2 regions of the Nocardia sp. IFM 10818 genome follow, and region 1 is predicted to be linked to the other one. Evidence: riboswitches for the same ligand, from Rfam matches in the RefSeq annotation. Region 1 holds a riboswitch; the other holds the start of a gene.
What was found. A riboswitch is a leader RNA that binds a small molecule or an ion and turns the genes downstream of it on or off. The one in region 1 is predicted to bind magnesium.
Positions count from the first base shown of each region.

Region 2: linked by a shared signal. The riboswitch ahead of ACYQ5L_RS29970 (DUF8020 domain-containing protein) and the one ahead of ACYQ5L_RS18850 (MgtC/SapB family protein) in region 1 are both predicted to bind magnesium.

Region 1 is NZ_BAAHJH010000001.1:4,128,689-4,131,861, reverse strand. It holds gene ACYQ5L_RS18860 (hypothetical protein) at 1-77, opposite strand, end outside; gene ACYQ5L_RS18855 (methyltransferase family protein) at 310-807, shown strand; M-box (ykoK) riboswitch at 1,079-1,253, shown strand; gene ACYQ5L_RS18850 (MgtC/SapB family protein) at 1,457-2,164, shown strand; gene ACYQ5L_RS18845 (ABC transporter permease) at 2,161-3,173, shown strand, end outside.
Region 2 is NZ_BAAHJH010000001.1:6,436,252-6,439,424, forward strand. It holds gene ACYQ5L_RS29965 (hypothetical protein) at 1-556, shown strand, start outside; M-box (ykoK) riboswitch at 615-785, shown strand; gene ACYQ5L_RS29970 (DUF8020 domain-containing protein) at 1,132-1,866, shown strand; gene ACYQ5L_RS29975 (ABC transporter permease) at 1,907-3,173, shown strand, end outside.

The sequences.
Region 1 (3,173 bases):
TCGTTCACCGCGGCCACATCGGCCGCCACCCACTGCATGAGATCGTCGTACAGATTGTCGATGGTCAGCTTGCGCATCGCGTCCTCCATGCTCGACCGGTCGGTCGAACCATGGTAGGACCGCGCGAAACATCCCGTGGCGCAGTTCATTTGAACATATCGTTCGGTATCTTCGCCCCGAAGATCAAATCCCCCAACGGATTTCGACGCGTGCCGCGGACGACCACGCGACCGGGCCGCGCTGCCGCGCTCACCGTGCGCCGGGATGATTCGGGGCCGCGACGCGACGAACGGACCTAGGCTGAATCTCGTGCGCGGAACGATCCCTCCCATCCCCGCTCTCGCTCTCATGACCGCGGCGCACACCACGGCCTTCGCGGTTCTGCCCATCGCGGCGTCGAGCCTCGGCGCGCGTCACGGCTGGCGCCGCGACCGGCCAGGTTTGGCGAACGTGGCGGCCGGTGTGCCGGTCCTGGGCGCCGGCGTGGGCCTGTACGTCTGGACCGTGGCCGGTCATCTCGAGGTGGCTCCGCCGGGATGGCAGGTCGCCCTCACACCCGGGTATCTGGCTCAGGCCGGCCCCTATCGCCTCTCCCGCAACCCCATGTACCTCGCCCAGCTCACCCTGTGGGCCGGCTGGGCGGCCTGGTTCGGCAGCCTGCCCGTGGCCGGCGGCCTGGCGGCGTGGACCGCTGTCGTGTCCGGGCTCGTGCGCTGGGAGGAGCGTTCTCTGCACAAGCGGTGGGGTGCGACCTACGACGCCTACCGGCAGCGGGTGCCGCGATGGGCCGGACTGCCCGGCCGCTGAACCCGAACCGCTGCCGGTTCGATGCGAGCCTGAAGGGTGGAACTGTGATCGCTTCTGTGAGAAGGCTTTTCGCCCGGTTGCCGCGTCGCCGCCCGCTGCCGGCCCGGCCCGATCGCGCCGAACTCTCGTCGCTGCCGGTGCGGGATCGGTTCGCGCTGCGGGATGCACGCCGCGGGCGCCTGCGACACGATGTCAGCGCCGGTCGCGGGGTGCGACGGGGGCCACATCGGGTTGCGTCGGCGGTGGGGGCGGGTGTTTACTCGCTGACGCAAGGTGCCGTCGTTAGCTGAGGTTCCTGCGCGGATACAGGCCGGCGACCGGAAACGTCGAGAGACGCCAATGGTCAGGACAGGCTTCCCCGGATTAAGGGGTTGCTCCGACCGGCTCCCACCCTGGCGGTGGGTTCACGCCGTGCAGTGCTGAAGGTCTTACGAGGAGTGGTGCCCCTACCTCGCGGGTCGCGCAGGTCTCCACTCCCTTTTCGGCGCGTGTGCGCGGTGTGGAGGAGGTGGTTGTCGTGCCGGATGGAGCGGACAGAGTTCCGTTAGCCAATCGTTCACTAGGCGACACTCCTTTTCGTTGCCGCGTGCTGCCCGCGTCCGGGTAGCGTCGGTTTCTCGAGTGCGCCGATCTCTGTGTGGGAGGCGTCGTGACGACGTGGGAAATGCTGTTGCGGCTCGGGGCCGGTGTCGGGCTGGGCGCGATCATCGGATTCGAGCGGCAGTACCGGGCCCGGATGGCCGGGTTGCGGACGAATGCGCTGGTGGCGGCGGGTGCGACCTTGTTCGTGCTGTTGTCGGCGCACGGGTTCGCCGGGGCCACCGCGGATCCGACGCGGGTGGCGGCGCAGATCGTGTCGGGCATCGGGTTCCTGGGTGCGGGCGTGATCTTGCGCGATGGGTTCAACATTCGCGGCCTCAATACCGCGGCCACCCTGTGGTGCTCGGCTGCTGTGGGTGCGCTGGCGGGGGCGGGCATGTTCTCCACCGCGGCCGCGGGCACGGTGGTGGTGGTCATCGTGAACACCGCGCTGCGCACCGCGGCGCGCGCGGTGGATCGGCCGGTGGCCGACGGCAGCGAGACCGAGGCGCTGTACGCGTTCACCGCCGACACCGATGACGCGCACGAGGCGCATGTGCGGGCGCTGCTGGTGCAGTCGTTGACGCGCACCGACTTCCGGCTGGTGTCGATCTCGAGCCACGACACCGTGGCGGGCCGGGTGCAGGTGCGCGCGGAGCTGACCGGGGACCGCCGCGACGACCGGCAGATGGAGACGGCGGTGAGCCGGTTGAGCCTGGAGCCGTCGGTGACCAGCGTCGCCTGGCGCATCGTGCCGGAGAAGGTGACCGAGCAGTGACGCGGGTGCGGGCGTATTCGCCGCATCCCGGACTGGACCGGCCGCGCTCGCGGTGGGCGGATGCGGCGGTGTTCGTCGGGGCGGCGGTGCTGATCTGGGTGACGGTGAAGGTGTCGGCGGGGATGAACGTGCCCTTCGATCAGGCCGACGCCCCCGCCGCGGTGTCCACCGACCCGGATCAGCTGCCCTACTATGCGGCCCGCTCGCTGCTGCGCATGTTCGCCGCGCTGGGGCTGTCGATCGCGTTCACCTTCGTCTACGCCACCGCCGCCGCCCGGCTGCCGCGTGCGCAGAAGGTGCTGCTGCCGCTGCTCGATATTCTGCAGTCGGTGCCGATCCTGGGATTCCTGTCGATCACCATCACCGGGTTCATCGCCTTGTTCCCCGGCTCGTCGCTGGGGTTGGAGGCCGCGTCGATCTTCGCGATCTTCACCTCGCAGGCGTGGAACATGACCTTCGCGTTCTATCAGTCGCTGATCGCGCAGCCGCGTGAACTCGACGAGGCCGCCCGCAATCTGCGGTTGTCGCGCTGGCAGCGGTTCTGGCGGGTGGATGTGCCCTCGGGCATGTTCCCCCTCGTATGGAACGCGATGATGAGTTTCGGCGGCGGCTGGTTCTTCCTCACCGCCGCCGAGGCCATCAGCGTCAACAATCGCGAGTACGCGCTGCCGGGCATCGGCTCCTATGTGGCCGGCGCGGCCGCCGAATCCGACACCGGCAAGGTGATGCTGGCGGTGGCCACCATGATCATCCTGGTGATCGGGCTCAATGTGGTGTTCTGGCGGCCGATCACGGTGTGGGCGGAGCGTTTCCGCGTCGAGGACTCCGAATCCGCCGACGCCCCGCGCTCGCTGGTGCTGGATCTGCTGCGCCGCTCCCACATTCCCGGCGGGCTGGGCCGGGCGCTGGGTCCGCTGGTGTATCCGATCGACCGGGGCATGGCCGTGTTCGGGCTGGCCGAGCGCCCGCTCTATGTGCCGGTGCTGCGGCGCCGCGTCGCCGATGTGGT
Region 2 (3,173 bases), 2.3 Mb from region 1:
GGTGCGGGTCGCCTCCGCCATTGCCGCCGAACTGCACGTAGTGCTCGATGTCATGCTGATCCGCGCCCTCGCCGTGGCCCGCCGGCCCGATCTGGTCTACGGAATTCTCGGCGAGGACTCCGCCCGCATCGTCGATACGGCGGTGCTGGCGGGCGGCGGCCTCGGCGCGCCGGAACGCACGTATGCCGAAGCGGCGCAGGCGCTGCGCCTGCGCCGCGAGGCCTCCGCCTACCGCGGCAATCAGCCGCGGGTGGCGCTGGCCGATCGCACCGTCGTCCTGGTCGACGACTGCCTCACCGACACCACCGCGCTGCGCGACGCGTGCCGAATGGCGCGGGTACAGGGGGCGATTCGCATTGTGGTGGCCGTCCCGGCGGGCAGTTACCAGGATTTACACGCGCTCACCGCCTACGCCGACAAGGTGGTCTGCCCGCACGCCACCACCCAGCCGCCGGCGGCCGCGGGGTGCTATCGGCACGACATCGAAACCGGCGCCGCCGATATCGCCGCGCTGCTGAGCGCGAATACGCTGCCGTGGCTGCCGGATCCGCGGTGAAAGTCGTCACGTCGCCGAATACGAATTGACTTTCTCCCGAGCCGTCTCTACGTTGAGTTGTGCACCTCGATAGGCGAGGCTCCTGTACGAACACAGGCCACTGATCTGACGACGTCGAGAGACGCCCAAGGTTAGGACAGATAGCTCCGGATTAAGGGGTTATCCAAAGTGGCTTTCCCATTGCGGAACACGTCGTGCAGTGCCGAAGCTCTGACGAGAGGGGTGTCCGCCCGAATACGGTTCCACCGGGCCTTCTCCCCCTTGTGCGCCGACGTATCGCGTATCCGTAGTGAGGAGGTCGGGGCAGCCGTATGACGCCCGCTGATAGTCCGGAATCGCCGGACCGGCCCCACCCCTCCGGCGCGGGCCGATAAACACCACACCATAATTCACCGACATTTCGACAGCGCCGCGCGCTGCCGGAATTCGCGCCTGCGAAATTCACGCTGAATACCGGATTTCGCCGATCACCGCTGCCGTCCGCACGACCGTGCGCCGACGGTAATCGAGTCTGCCCGAACACAGCCCTGCCCGGAAAACAGCCATGGGCAGCAGTATGCAGAGGGACGAACCCCATGAGAATTCGCACCATTATCGTGACCACCGCGGTGACCATCGCGGCCGTACTCGGCACCCAGGCCGCCAGCCTGGCCCAACCTCCGCGGTCGCCGCAGCCCGCCACCGCCGTCGAGAACGGCCGAGTCAGCGGCGAGGCCCGCATCGTCGACCGAAAGGTCGTGCTGCGCACCGATATCGGCAGCCTGCGCAGCACCGGCGACCAATTGCAGATCGTCGGCCCGGACGACGTCGTGGTCGGCGTCATCCCATTGACCATCGCGCGAGGGGACACCGCGTATCCCATCGACGCCCATATCGACGGCACCACCGCCACCTTGACTCCGCGCCTGGACCGGGGCCGGGCCGTCACCGACGCGGAGCGGCACGAGATGGCCGCGGCGCAGGCCATTGCCGCGGACAGTCCGGAGGACCGGTTCAACACCGCCATGGGCAATGTGAACAACGAGCTCACCGTGGCGCTGGCGGTGGGCACCCTGCTCGGGGCGATCGTCGGCGCACCCCTCGGCTGTGTGGTGCTCGGCCTGCTCGGCCTCACCGCCGCCGGCTTCCCGAGCGCCTTCACCCTGGCGCTGCCCGGCGCCGTCGTCGGCTGTCTCACCGGCGCGGCGACCGGGGCCGGTATGGGCGTGGTCGTGTTCAACCTGCTGATCGGCGTGCCCGCGCTGATCGCCTCGGCCGTGCACTTCTACAACGTCATGACCGCGCCGCCCGCCGTCGCGGCGAACGACTGACCAAGGGCGGCAACGCCTCCCACCGAGGGGAGAACTCACCATGACTGCCGAACTGGCAATTCCGAACCACCCCGGGACCGCCCCGGACCGCATCCGGGCGCGCGGGCGGCTGCGCCCGGCGGACTATCTGCTGATCGCGGCCGGCGTCGCGCTGACCATCCTGGTGCTGCGCCTGTTCCGCGATATGTCGGTGCCCTGGACTCCGGGCGCCGGCTCCGACACCGTCTCCACCGATCCGCGCGAATTGCCCTACTACGCGGCGCGCACCACGCTGCGCATGTTCCTGGGCCTGATCGCCTCGATCGTGTTCACCCTGATCGTCGGCCAGTGGGCGGCGCGGTCGCGGCGGGCGGAGAAGGTGCTGATTCCCATGCTCGACGTGCTGCAGTCGGTGCCGGTGCTGGCGCTGGTGTCGATCACGGTGACCGCCTTCGTCGCCATGTTCCCGGGCTCCTTCCTGGGGGCGGAGGCGGCGTGCGTGTTCGCGATCTTCACCGCCATGGCGTGGAACATGACCTTCGCCTACTACCAGGCGCTGCGTAATATGCCGCGCGAGCTCGACGAGGTGACCCGCATGATGCGGCTGACCCGATGGCAGCGGCTGGCGCGGCTCGAGGTGCCGACGGCCATGGTCCCGATGATCTGGAACGGCATGATGAGCTTCGGCGGCGCCTGGTTCATGCTGGCCTCCTCCGAGGTGATCAGCGTGGCCGGCAATGACGAGGCGCTGCCCGGTATGGGCAGCTTCATCGCCGCGGCGACGGCCGAGGCGGCGGTGGGCGATCTGCTGCTGGGCGCGGCGGTCATGGTCGCCACCATCGTGCTGGTCAACGTGCTGTTCTGGCGGCCGCTCACGGCCTGGTCGGAGCGGTTCCGGGTGGAGCACACCGAAAGCGCCTCCGCGCCCAGGAGTCTGGTGCTCGATCTGCTGCGGCGCACCACCGTGCCCGCGCGGATCGGACGGCGGCTGCGACCGGCGGCCGACGGGATCGACCGTGCCATGCGGGTTTTCGGGCGCAGCACCAAATCCGCTTATGACCGGGCCGATTCGAGCCTCGCCGGTGACGTGCTCTTCTTCGGGGTGCTGTTCGCCGCGATCGGCTGGGGCATCTGGACGCTGGCCACCTACTTCGAAAGGACGGTCGGGCTGGCGGAATTCGGGCCGACGGCGCTCATGGGCCTGGCCAGTCTCAGCCGGGTGATCGTGCTGCTGGTTGTTTCTACCCTCGTCTGGGTTCCGGTCGGCGTGTGGATCGGCATGAACCCGCGTATCTGCCGGTTCGCGCAGCCGGTGGTGCAGGTGCTGG